3 regions of the Oceanobacter sp. 3_MG-2023 genome follow, and region 3 is predicted to be linked to each of the others. Evidence: predicted binding sites of a transcription regulator. Region 3 holds the regulator's gene; each other region holds the start of a gene.
What was found. The regulator FNR, encoded in region 3, switches genes on or off when oxygen is low (the NO sensors DNR and NnrR bind a similar motif). The targets are predictions, from matches to a motif close to TTGATNTANATCAA.
Positions count from the first base shown of each region.

Region 1: the regulator FNR is predicted to act here: its motif matches at 2,175-2,188, upstream of yiaY (L-threonine dehydrogenase).
Region 2: the regulator FNR is predicted to act here: its motif matches at 2,725-2,738, upstream of Q8W32_RS03460 (OmpW family protein).

Region 1 covers NZ_JAUYVX010000011.1:131,183-135,472, reverse strand. Annotated here, with positions in the region: gene Q8W32_RS11480 (NADPH-dependent FMN reductase) at 214-873, opposite strand; gene Q8W32_RS11475 (YoaK family protein) at 924-1,583, opposite strand; gene yiaY (L-threonine dehydrogenase) at 2,251-3,402, shown strand; gene Q8W32_RS11465 (anion permease) at 3,657-4,290, shown strand, end outside.
Region 2 covers NZ_JAUYVX010000003.1:14,785-19,074, forward strand. Annotated here, with positions in the region: gene murI (glutamate racemase) at 1-260, shown strand, start outside; gene folE (GTP cyclohydrolase I FolE) at 314-865, shown strand; gene Q8W32_RS03455 (chalcone isomerase family protein) at 1,317-1,904, shown strand; gene Q8W32_RS03460 (OmpW family protein) at 2,026-2,658, opposite strand; gene Q8W32_RS03465 (hypothetical protein) at 3,048-4,290, shown strand, end outside.
Region 3 covers NZ_JAUYVX010000010.1:90,987-95,276, forward strand. Annotated here, with positions in the region: gene Q8W32_RS10610 (NahK/ErcS family hybrid sensor histidine kinase/response regulator) at 1-272, shown strand, start outside; gene greB (transcription elongation factor GreB) at 334-813, opposite strand; gene ttcA (tRNA 2-thiocytidine(32) synthetase TtcA) at 878-1,729, opposite strand; gene fnr (fumarate/nitrate reduction transcriptional regulator Fnr) at 1,945-2,724, opposite strand; gene Q8W32_RS10630 (sulfite exporter TauE/SafE family protein) at 2,888-3,544, opposite strand; gene ccoS (cbb3-type cytochrome oxidase assembly protein CcoS) at 3,541-3,762, opposite strand; gene Q8W32_RS10640 (heavy metal translocating P-type ATPase) at 3,824-4,290, opposite strand, start outside.

The sequences.
Region 1 (4,290 bases), on a different contig from region 3:
TGTTGGACAAGCCAGCCCAAGCAACAACTGGCACACGATAAACATAACAACGGAGTGTGGTCGGGAAATTTTGTTGAAACAGGCCATTTGGCTGCCATTATTTTCAGTAGACTGCCAAAAATGACAGGCAACAAAAATCACCCAAACAACCCCTGCCAGCGGCTGGCAGGGGTTGTCTGTTTCCCAATCAATTCTGGATCAGAGAGTGACCGGCTAAGGTGCGTTACGCTCAGACGGGTCGGTTTTGAAATCTTGCAGCAAGGTGTGTGGATTCACCTCACTCCGGTGAGTAGCGGTAGCTTGCGCCCACCAGACCAGTTGACTGAAAGCCCGATCAAAATAACCAAACCAGGCCCCCTGCTCTTCCCCGGCTTGCATCGAACCATCAGCAGCAAACACAGCCTGGGCCTTGGGTACATGAATCATGGCAGACACAGACAAGCAGCCCAATTCCGCCAAAAACGTACGCATTCCTACCGCAGCTCGCATACCACCCCACTGACCTGCCGAGTAAGTCACGATAGCGCTGGGCTTGTAGGAAAATAGTGAACTGCCAAAATGATTCAGTAAATTGGCCAGTGCAGGACTCATCGAATGGTTATATTCCGGGCTGACCATAATAAAGCCATCGGCGGAGGCAATTTTCTCTGCCAACCGATTCAGCGCGGCAGGTGCCCGGCCTTCTGCATACGCAAAATGCGGTTTGAAAACCGTTTCGAGCGGATAATCCAAAGCATCAATCAATTCGATGTCGTGCTCTTTATAACGCTGTTCAAGACATGTCAGGCAGGCTTTTGCCACCCGCTCACCCAATCGAGCTGGTCGTGGCGGGGTACTGTCGCGCACAGTGCCCAGAAAAATCAGTAATTTCATACACAGCATCCATCATATAAAGTACAGCTGCCCAAACAAACACATACCGGTTATTTATGGGTTCTGGTGTAAATTCGATAGATCAACGCCATAACCATACAGACAGCCGCCGGAAACAGCAGGGTCATAAAATAGTATTCACTATAGAGTAAAACACCGATAACACCACCGGATATAAACCCGGCAATAATAAGAGTAAACAGTTTTAATTTCCTGATATCGAGTTCTTCGCCACGAAGAAACGCACCGATCATGATTCCAAGATCGGTAAAGATACCGGTAACATGTGTTGTTCGGATAATTGCCCCACTATAGGTAGTAGCCATGGCATTTTGTAAACCACAGGCAGCAGATGCCAGATAATGCCCATAAAAAAATTCTTTGGATAATAGCAAAAAAGCCATTGTCAATAAAACCGCTTCCAGTATCAGCAGGGTATCGTAATGTCGCCCCAGTTTCAGGGCAACACCATGCAGCATGAAGCCGGATATTGCCGACCCCATCAAAAAGGCCAACATAAGACCAGAAATATGAAGAACATTTCTTAAAGAATCTGTAATCAGGCTGGTACCCAGCAATGTAGCAATACCCGACAAATGAGAAACTGACTGATGTTCGAATCCTAATAAACCGACTGCGTTAACAACACCGGCGATCAATGCCAATACAAAAGCGCCGGTTTCAACCCATTTGGGCAATTGTGAAATCAATCCCAGGGTACTCCTATACCGCTAGAGTCCACCACCAAGGTGAACGATACCTAGTCATAAAAACAACAAACCAAAATCCAATTCCATGTGATATTTCCCAGCCTTGCAGAAACAAAGAAATATTCATTCAACGCCTCATACTCTAGCGAGATTTGTTATCTCTGGCCAGAGTAAGGCTTTCATTTGATGATTATTTGCTCAATTTTCAGACGATAGTAGAACACCACAGCAGGGGTAACAGCACGACCCGGGACAGGATGACAGCGGCCAGCCTTCCCTTTGGCCCTGTCGGTGAACCAAGGAGAAGCATGGGGTCATGACTCAAACAGCCGCTGCGAGCCAGCACCGGGCTCGCCATACTCTCGTGACTGTGCCGTGACTGTGCTGTGCCGTGCTCAGTGACGTGCCCCGTGCTGTTCTCTTCGACGCCAGCAGGCTATTCCAAGCCCAACATGAAAATGTTTATCACTTATACAGCCAGCAATATAATATATATTTTTTCAATGATTTATAATGAATAATTCAGCGACATACTGTTCTGTTTTAAAATATTCTGAAAATCATATTCATGCCCTGCGGATCAATCGATACTTGCGTTATATCAAGTACTTCTAACAAATAGAGGTCTACAGTTTACTTGCCATTAAAATTCTTTGAGGATTGCATTATGCCTGCTACTACTTTTTATATTCCTAGTGTCAACCTGATGGGCAGCGGTTGCCTGAAAGAAGCAGCGACAGCCATTGAATCCTACGGCTGGAAAAAAGCACTGATTGTTACCGATGCACCGCTGGTCAAACTCGGTGTTGTGGGTCAGGTTGCTGAGTTATTGGCCTCGCACAATGTCACCTCGGTGGTTTACGACGAAGTCAAACCAAACCCCAACGTCACCAATGTCGAGCACGGCTTGGCCATCCTGAAAGAAAACAACTGTGATTTTGTGATTTCCCTGGGTGGCGGTTCACCTCATGACTGCGCCAAAGGTATCGCTCTGGTAGCCACCAATGGTGGTGATATTGCCGACTACGAAGGTCTGGATCAGTCCGCCAAGCCGCAGTTGCCACTGGTTGCCATTAACACCACCGCAGGCACCGCCAGTGAAATGACCCGCTTCTGTATCATTACTGACGATACTCGCCATGTAAAAATGGCCATCGTCGACAAGCACACCACGCCGCTGCTTTCCGTCAATGATTCCGATCTGATGCTGGGTATGCCCCCCTCACTGACCGCCGCCACCGGTATGGACGCACTGACTCACGCCGTCGAAGCCTATGTATCAACCGCAGCTACTCCGATTACCGACGCCTGCGCCCTTCAGGCCATTCGTCTGATCAGCGACAACCTGCGCACTGCTGTCACCGATGGCAGCAACGCAGAAGCCCGCGAGCAAATGGCTTACGCTGAGTTTCTGGCAGGCATGGCTTTTAATAACGCCTCTCTGGGTTATGTACACGCGATGGCTCACCAACTGGGCGGTTTTTATGACCTTCCTCATGGCGTGTGTAATGCCATTCTGTTGCCACATGTACAGGCTTTTAACGCCAAGGTCGCGTCACCACGACTGGCTGATATAGCCGCCGCAATGGGCTGTGATGTACTGGGTAAATCCGCTGAAGATGCCGCCCAAGACTGCATCGCCGCAATTCGCACCCTGTCTGCGGATGTCAATATTCCAGCGGGTGTTGCCCAGTTGGGAGCCAAGGAAGAAGATATCCCGACGCTGGTTGAAAATGCCATGAAAGATGCCTGTGGTATCACCAACCCGATCCAGCCAACATTTGAAGAAGTGGCGCAAATCTTTAAAGAAGCCATGTAAAACAGAGGTAATCATTCAGCTCAATAATGGATGATTACCCAGCCCGATTATTCATCGATACCTGGGTGAATAATCGGGCTGACCATAACAACATCATTGAGCCATAATGACTCAGACCAACCAATAGCAGGCAAGCATAAACTGCTATAAACATTATCGAAGCACAGCCTGTTATTATAGGTAACATCAATCCAGAAGCATTATTTATAACGCATTAACTCACACCCCTTTGTCCACTGAATAAGGATCTGAATATGCAAGCTGGAGGCATTAAAATCATTCCGGCCACGGTCAGCCTCATCATTATTTTACTGATCTGGTTTGTTATTCCTGTGCCTGAAGGCGTTTCGCCTTCAGCCTGGCATTTATTGGCGCTTTTTGTGGGTACCATTGCTGCCATTATCGGTAAGGTGATGCCCATTGGTGCCATCGCCATGCTGGCCATCACCCTGGTTGCTATCACCGGCGTCACCAACGACAGCCCCAAAGGAGCCATTGCAGACGCTCTCAGTGGTTTTTCCAACTCATTGATCTGGCTGATTGGTATCGCCATCATGATTTCCCGAGGCTTGGTTAAAACCGGTCTTGGCAATCGGATTGGCTATCATTTTATTGCTTTATTTGGCAGTAAAACCCTCGGAGTCGGTTATGCCCTGGCGTTATCCGAACTGGTGCTGGCCCCTGTCACCCCCAGCAATACCGCCCGTGGTGGTGGCATTATTCACCCCATTATGAAATCCATTGCCGGCAGTTTTGGCTCTTGCCCGGAGCAAGGAACACAACGGAAAATAGGCCATTACCTGGCACTGGTGAACTACCACAGCAACCCTATTACCTCTGCCATGTTTATTACCGCCACGGCTCCGAACCCGCTGGTTGTCAAACTCG
Region 2 (4,290 bases), on a different contig from region 3:
CAACGATTATCTGGGTTGACTCCGGTGCAGCCATTGCTCGACGAGTCAATCACTTACTCGGAGCCGCCCCTGCTGATGCCAGGCTCGGACAGCTCTATCTGTATCAAACGAATGGCATCGCCGACGCCCGATATTTGAGCCAGTTCTGGTCCGCTGCCGCGTTGCCAGAGAGTATCAACCCTGATTGGGTAAAACTGAATTTGCCAGAAACCACTGGCAATACAGTCAACATAAGCTGTACAAGCAACCCTCTTGTATGAGTATTTTTTAATTTGAGTATAGTGCTCAGGTATTTTGGAAATCTGGATAAAACATGTCAAAACTCGAACACCTTTACAGTGAGGTTCTAACCGACCTGGGAGAGGACATCACCCGTGAAGGCTTGCTGGATACGCCCAAGCGCGCAGCCAAAGCCATGCAATTTCTGACCAGTGGTTATAACGCCAGTCTCGAAGAAGTAATCAACGGCGCGGTGTTCACCAGTGATAATGACGAGATGGTCGCGGTACAGGGCATCGAGTTTTACTCATTGTGTGAACACCATATGCTGCCCTTTATCGGACGCTGTCATATCGGCTATCTACCCAACGGCAAGGTACTCGGCCTATCCAAGTTTGCCCGAATAGTAGACCTCTTTGCCCGTCGCCTGCAGATCCAGGAAAACATGACCAAACAGATTGCTGAAGCCGTCGAAGAAGTGACTGGCTGCCGTGGTGTTGGCGTCATTCTGGAAGCACAACATATGTGTATGATGATGCGCGGTGTGCAAAAACAGAATTCATCCATGCGCACATCTGTTATGAAAGGGGACTTTCGCAGCAATCCGGCCACCCGTAGCGAGTTTATGCGTTTGGTCGGGATGTAACCCGATGACTTCGTGAGCTGCCAGTCTTTTTATACAGGGTATAAAATACCTGGCACTCCGACAGACTGCTGATCAGATCTGAACGCGCTGCTCCGTAACGCTGCCCGACTCTTTACCAGAGTCCAGATGCTGGTCAGACAGCTTCATACCCACCCAACACCAGCAACCTCCCCCATAGCCATTCCCGCACCCTCTGTCATATCCGTAGACCTGCATACTTTCTGATAACCATCAGACAGCCATTTAGTAGCCGTCTAACAGCCGCTGATTGCTACTTCCAGAAACACATTATTCGGCTTTCTGTACCCAGCCAATGACCACGGTGTCACCCTCTGTAACAGCTACCAATAAAGCCATGTCTCTCCCCTATTTATCATTGCGATCCAGTATTACTGAGCGTAGATTCAAGGAAGGAAAAGGAGAAAAGAACCAACAAAAGAGGTAATGGATTATGAAAAATACCTGGTTAGTCACCACCTTGGTGTCGTTGCTTTCAGCGACCAGTCTGACGACTCATGCCCTGACGACTCCGCTTCCAGAGCGGTTACTGTCATTAAATGGCCACCATACCCTGCAACTGGCTGATTCATTATCCCGGGATTATTTTTATATCCGTGATGCCTATACCAGCGCTCTCTATCATGCCCCTTCCCGCACCGGTATACAGCGCCTTGAACTGACGGTTCAATCCGAGCGAATCAGCGGTCGTGGGGTTGGCTTGTCACTGTACGATACCATTGCCATCACGTCGGAATGGGAACAGATGGCCACACTGGAAGCACGCCTGAATGCGCTGGTCAAAATGATGGATACCCGTCTGATACAGGGTGACCGTATTGTTATTGAGTACACCCCCGGCCGTGGCTCGGAAGTAATGGTCAAGAATGAATATATGGGCATTATCCGTGGACAGGACTGGTTTCAGGCGCTGATCCAGGCCTCGATGGCACCCGCTGTTCCCGCTGTTCTTGTTGATGCTCCTGCGTTGCAAGTACAGCCACCACAAACCAGTAACAGTATCTCAGCGGTGTTTTTGTAGGGGGCTTTTTGTAAGTCTGGTTTCGAGTGTTGACCTTGATTATGTGACACGTCAACACATCGCAACCAGCAGATATAAAAAAAGCGGCTTGCGCCGCTTTTTTTATATCAAACCCGAGTAATCAGAACTTGTAACCAGCACCAACAAAGTAAACCAGCGGATCAATTTCTACATCAAGGCCATCAGCTGCACCGCCTTTGATTTTTGTATCGATATCCATTTTCCAAGCTGCAGCATTCACCAGCCAATGATCATTCAGGGCATAGTCAACACCTACGGAGTAAGTCAAACCCCAGCTGGTTTCCAGCCCTTTGGTACCAAGACCCGCATCATCTTCTTCATCAAAGAAGAAGGTATGGTTAACACCCAGGCCCACATAGGGTTGCAGTTTGGAATCGGCTCCCATTGGGTAATACTGTACAGAAACAGTAGGTGGCAAGTGTTTGGTTGTCGCAATCGTAGCGCCATCAATAGCACCACCATCACCTTCGACTTCGTGTTCAAAAGGCGTCGCTGCCAGCAGTTCCACACCGATCTGGGAGGTCACCATATAAACACCGGTCAAACCCAATTGGGTATCTGACAAGACATCCAGTTCACTGCCTGCAACAAGACCACTGCTATCGGCATTACCGTCTTTCGGAGAAACCGTCACAGCACCCGCCTTGACGATAATGTCACCCGCTTCGTAGGCCATAGCCGGGATAGCAGATACTGCAACAACAGTAGCCAGCAGAGTTTTGATCAGTTTCATTTTGCACTCCTTGATTCCGTGCTTTTGGTAGATGAGTGCAGGGTACCCGGCTTGATCTGCACAATTTTGATGCAAATCAAGCATTTAATGCCCCAAAATAAAGACACCTGACAATCTTGTGATAGGTCAATTTGTGTCAACCCTACAAGCTGTCCAACAGTGCTATGGCATGCTTCTTTCATTCAAAGGCAGCAAAAAAACGTTAGCTGAGATACAGTTAGCCATCCCTGATATTATTGTCACCGGATTCAGGCTGAAGTGTGACTACCATCGTGAGTGACACTGCCGTCTGACATGATCAGACCCTCTTCATTGAGGCTGATCCACTGGCCATCGTTTTCCTGTCCACCATTGTGAACAACATCCGGAGAAAATCATGGAGTTGACGTTTGATTGAGCAGTTTTCTGCGGCATTCGCTACCCGGATCGGAAGACGATTGCTTTCATACTTGCTATTGGCCAATTTCCTTATCGCCACCTTGTCTTATGGCTGGATGCTGATCGACGACTACCAGCATGGTACGCAACGCCTGCAAAATAACCTGGTCAAGCTGGAGGACAGTTATCACGACAGTCTTGTCATCAGCCTCTGGAATTTCAATTCCGAGCAGCTGCGCACACAGCTGAAAGGCATGCTCAACTTTGACGGCGTTGAGTACATCATGGTTGACAGTACCGACTTTGGTTACGTCGAAACTGGCCTCAAGCCAAACAAGGTTGATATTCGCCACCAATTCAATCTCTATTACGAAGATCAGGACAATAACCGCACCTTTCTGGCAACCCTGACCATTCTGGGCAGTTATGCACAGCTCTACCAACAACTGGAAACCCGCGCATTGAATATGCTGCTGGTACTGCTCTGCCAGACCATTACCATATCCCTGGTATTACTGCTGCTGATCCACCATCTGATTACCCGTCATATTCGCTCATTGTCAGAGTGGGCCAATGCCTTTTCCATTCAAACACCCGACCACCCAGTCACACTTGAGCACCGCACCACCAATACCATGCACAAGCAAGATGAGCTGGACGCCCTGGCCTCTGCCATCGAGAAAATGCGTCTGTCATTACTCAATGACATGCACCTGCGTGACCAGGCCAGAATGGAATTGGAAGATACCCACAATCACCTCAATATGGCGATTGAGAACACCACCATGGGCTTCTGCCGCTATCTGGTTCGTGAAGATCACATGGAAACCAACCGCAACTTTTGTTACCAGCTACGAACCGATCAAGAAACCCTGAACGGTATGGAAAACCCGTTACATGCTATTTTGGAACGTATGAATTCAGACACCAGTGCAGAGCAACGGGAACGTATTTACCAGTTACTGCAAGGACGGATCAAACGGGTCCAGGGCAAATTTTCCATTCTCAAATTCAATGGTCAGGAAGGTGTATTCGATATCAGCTTTCAGGCCATCCGTTTTCATAACAACCGCCCGAACGAAGTGCTGATCTGCAGCGTTGACCACACCAGTGAATATTATGCTCACAAGCAATTGCAAGATCTGAATCTGCGTATGGAAGCCTCTTTACGCCAGCAACAAGACGAATTCCAGCATATGGCAATGGTGCAAAGCAGCGACCTTGAACGCTTGCAGCGGGAATGTGATCACTTGC
Region 3 (4,290 bases):
TGCTGGTGCAACAACCAGAGCTGGATGCCGGTATTGATTTGATTCTCGCCGATTATCATCTCGACAATGGCGTCACCGGGCTGGATGTGGTTCGGCAGATGCGTACCGATCTGGGGCTGGATGCGCCGGTGCTGATGATTACGGCCAATTACACCAATGTGCTGAAACAGGAAGTGCGGGAGCTGGGCTATCGTTTGATGAACAAGCCGGTACGCCCGGCGAAACTCAAAGCCATGATCCATCATATGATTCATCAGGCCATTGTGGTGTAAATCACGGATTCCAGCTTCCAGCCGGTTTCTGGATCAGAACAGCGGCCAACCTCGTCTCTTGTTATAACGGGGTATCGTAACGAATGGCGGTGATTTCCCATTCCCGGGTTGCTTCTTCTGTTTTGATGAACACATCATCACCGACTGACTTCCCCAGACACGCTCTGACAACCGGCGCATTAACAGAGGCATAATGCTTTTTGCCGTAGATTTCATCCGGGCCAACGATACGGAAAAGCAAGGTGTTATCCTCTTCGTCCATCAGGGTAACCCAGGCACCAAAATAGGCCTTGCCTTCCTGACTGGGGTGGTATTCGCTGACCCGTACAGCGTCCAGCCGTTTTCTGAGATAGCGCACCCGGCGGTCAATCTCTCGCAGCCGTTTTTTGTTGTACTGATAGTCGGCATTTTCAGAACGGTCGCCCAGACTCGCTGCCCAGGTCACTTTTTTGGTGACTTCCGGGCGTTCAGTTCGCCAGAGATAATCCAGCTCCTGCTCCAGCTCTGTATACCCCTCAGGGGTGATGATATTGGTATCCATGGTTCTCCCTTGAAGGTTGGGTGCGCTGTCTGGTGAGGAGCTGCCCAGGGGCCGGGACGCGCCTTTAATCGATGGTGACGATATCGAGCCGGGTGGCCAGGTGCGTCTGGTCTTGTTGTTGTTGCAAATTGACAAAATCAAACAGATTGAGATCGCCGAGCTGGGAGGGGGCGATGTTGCAGATGGCAGCAAAGATATTCTCGCTGCGGCCTGGTTGTATTCTTTCCCATTCGGTCAGCATATTCTTGATGTTCTGGCGCTGCATGTTGTCCTGGGAGCCGCACAGGTTACAAGGGATGATTGGGAACTCCATGGCGGTCGAATAAGCCTGGATGTCTTTTTCCTTGCAGTAGGCCAGCGGACGGATCAGAACGTGCTTTTTATCGTCGCTGAGCAGCTTGGGTGGCATGGCTTTGAGTTTGCCGCCGTAAAACATGTTCAGGAATAAGGTTTCAATGATGTCGTCGCGATGATGGCCCAGGGCGATTTTATTGGCACCAATTTTTTCAGCAAAGCCGTAGAGGGTGCCGCGACGCAGGCGGGAGCACAGGCCGCAGGTGGTTTTTCCTTCCGGCACCAGATCCATGACCACGCTGTACGTGTCTTTTTCAACAATATGGTAGGGAATATCCAGCTTGCCCAGATACTCGGGTAACACGTGTTCGGGGAAGCCGGGCTGTTTCTGGTCCATATTGACGGCAATCAGCTCAAAGTTGACCGGGGCGCTTTTTTTCAGGCTGATCAGGATATCGAGCATGGTGTAGGAGTCTTTGCCGCCCGACAGGCATACCATGATCCGGTCACCTTCTTCGATCATGCAATAGTCTTCAATCGCCTTGCCAACGTTTCGGCGCAAACGTTTATGAAGTTTGTTGAATTCGGTGCGTGCTTTGCGATCAATGACATCGGCGGTCATGCTGGAAAACTCCTGAGCATTCTGGGGCGGAACACTGGCTAAAAATCAGGCGGCGAATTCTAGCGAATAGATTGGCTGGCGTCAGTAACTGTTGCCAGCCAATAACAACGCGGTGGCCGGTTAGCGGGTTCAGGGATGAAACTGGGCACAGAAACAAGGATATAAGGGGTTTTTTGCCGTTACCGCTGAGAAGGGTAACGGCACGCTGTGCGGGATTATTCCGCCGGCGTTTTCTCGTCACATTCAATTTGTGGGTTCAGTCCGGCCATTTCATACAGGCTGTTCATGTCCAGAACGATGATTTCCTTGCTCTGGGTTTCGATCAGGGCATTTTTCTGGAAACGGGTGAATACCCGACTGATGGTTTCTACCGCGAGGCCAAGGTAGTTGCTGATGTCGACCCGCGACATGGGCAGGCGGAAGTGGGTGGCACTGAAACCGCGTCGAGCGTAACGGTTGGAGATATCCAGCAAAAACGAGGCTACACGTTCTTCGGCGTTCTTTTTGCTCAACAGCAACATCATGTTCTGGTCGTGACGAATTTCGTTGCCCATGGTGCGCATCAACTGTTTGCGCAGGTCGGGGAGTTCGTCGGTCAGGTTTTCCAGCTGATGAACCGGAATTTCACAGACGGTGGTGGTTTCCAGCGCTTTGGCGGTGAGAGGGTAATCACCGGCATCGTAACCGGCCAGGCCAATCAGTTCGCTGGCGAGATGAAAGCCAGTGATCTGTTCTTCGCCATTACTGGCCAGGGTGTAGGTTTTCAGGGCACCGGTACGTACCGCAAACACGGACTGGAATTCATCCCCTTGCTGGAATAACAGCTGGCCTTTTTGAATGGGTCGGCCACGGCGAATGATATCGTCCAGTCGCTCCATATCTGTGTCACTGAGCGAGAGTGGCAGACACAGTGCGTTCAGGGAGCAAGTCTGGCAGTGGGGTTGATTACCGCGCAAGGGAGGGTGCGCAGGCTGTGCAGCTTGGTTTGTTTTCATTGAGCTCACCGTGTCGGGTTTTCCGTTATGTAGGGAAGAACCGTGTTCCATTAATTTTCGTATGGTCTTAGCTCGACGAGTGGCTGTCAAGACATTGGTCAAGGTATTGAGTCAAGGTATTGTCAACGGATGATCAGTCGCTGATCAATAACGACCCTGGCTACTATAACCAGATGGCTGCTGCAGTCCAAACGCCGTAACCAATCAGTAACAGTCCGGCAATGATACGGCTAAGGCTGTGACTGAGTAATCGGCTCAGGCTGGTGGCGGCGAGGCCACTGGCGAACAGGGCAGGCAGTGTGCCAAGGCCAAAGCAGAACATGGTCAGTGCCCCTTTGAGGGGATCACCATTGGCGGCGACCCAGCTCAAAGTGCTGTATACCAGTCCGCAAGGGAGCCAGCCCCATAGCAGTCCAAGGCGAAAGCGACTGCTGATCGAATATTGTGTCATCAAGGGGCGGGTAGCAGGCTGCAGCCTTTGCCATAGATATTGGCCAACTTGTTCGATACGGGTGAGCCAGCTTGCCCAGCGGGCAACGTAGAGCCCCATCAGCACCAGCAGTATGGCGGCCAGTGTACGTAATGCCAGCATCAGTACATCATTCAGTTGTTGTAGCCATAAGCCAAGCAGCGAGACGAGCAGGCCGGCAAAGGCGTAACTGGTGATACGACCGCTGTTAAAAGCCAGTGCTGTCAGTAGCGGTTGTTGTTGTGAGCGGGTGCCAATGGCGGCGGCAATGCCGCCACACATTACCAGGCAGTGACTGGAGCCAAACAGGCCCAGCAACAGGGCGGTTAACAGGGAGAGTGGTTCAATCACAATGGGTTTTTATCGGTTGCCGTGGTATGGGGTGCTGGTGTTGTGTCGGTTGCTGCGGGTTGGGTGCTTGCGGGATCGTCATCGTCATCAAAGAGAATTCTGTGAGCCGGAGATTCCATATCATCAAACTGGCCGCTGCGCACTGCCCAGAAAAAAATCAGCGTGGCAATGCTGATCAGGACGATCGAAAGTGGAACAAGTATGTAGATAATATCCATGTTATGTCCATCAAACCAAGCGAGTGGAAGCCATTATAATCTGGCCTTGTGGCTGAGTGTGCTAATTGTGACCGGATACATCCGGTTTGGTCGTCCGGGATAGTCGCAGCGCATTACTGACCACCAAAAGCGAACTGAATGACATGCCAATGGCTGCGGCCCAGGGAGGAATATAACCTGCCGCTGCCACTGGCAAGGCCAGCAGATTATACAGCAGCGCCCAAGCGATATTCTGGTAGATCACCTGGCGGGTACGGCTGGCGGTGTCCAGAGCCTGTAATACACAGTCCAGGCGGCCGCTGGTGACCAGGGCATCGGCGCTGGTTTTGGCCAGGTCCGTGGCGTCACTGACGGCAATGGCAATGTCGGCCCCAGCCAGTACCGGGACATCGTTGATGCCATCGCCAATCATTAATACACGTTCTCCCTGCTGTTGCCACAGGCGTACCTGTTGTAGCTTCTGTTCGGGTGACAAGCCGATCTGGACGTCGTCAATACCCAGCTGTGTTGCCAGTTGTTGACCTGAGG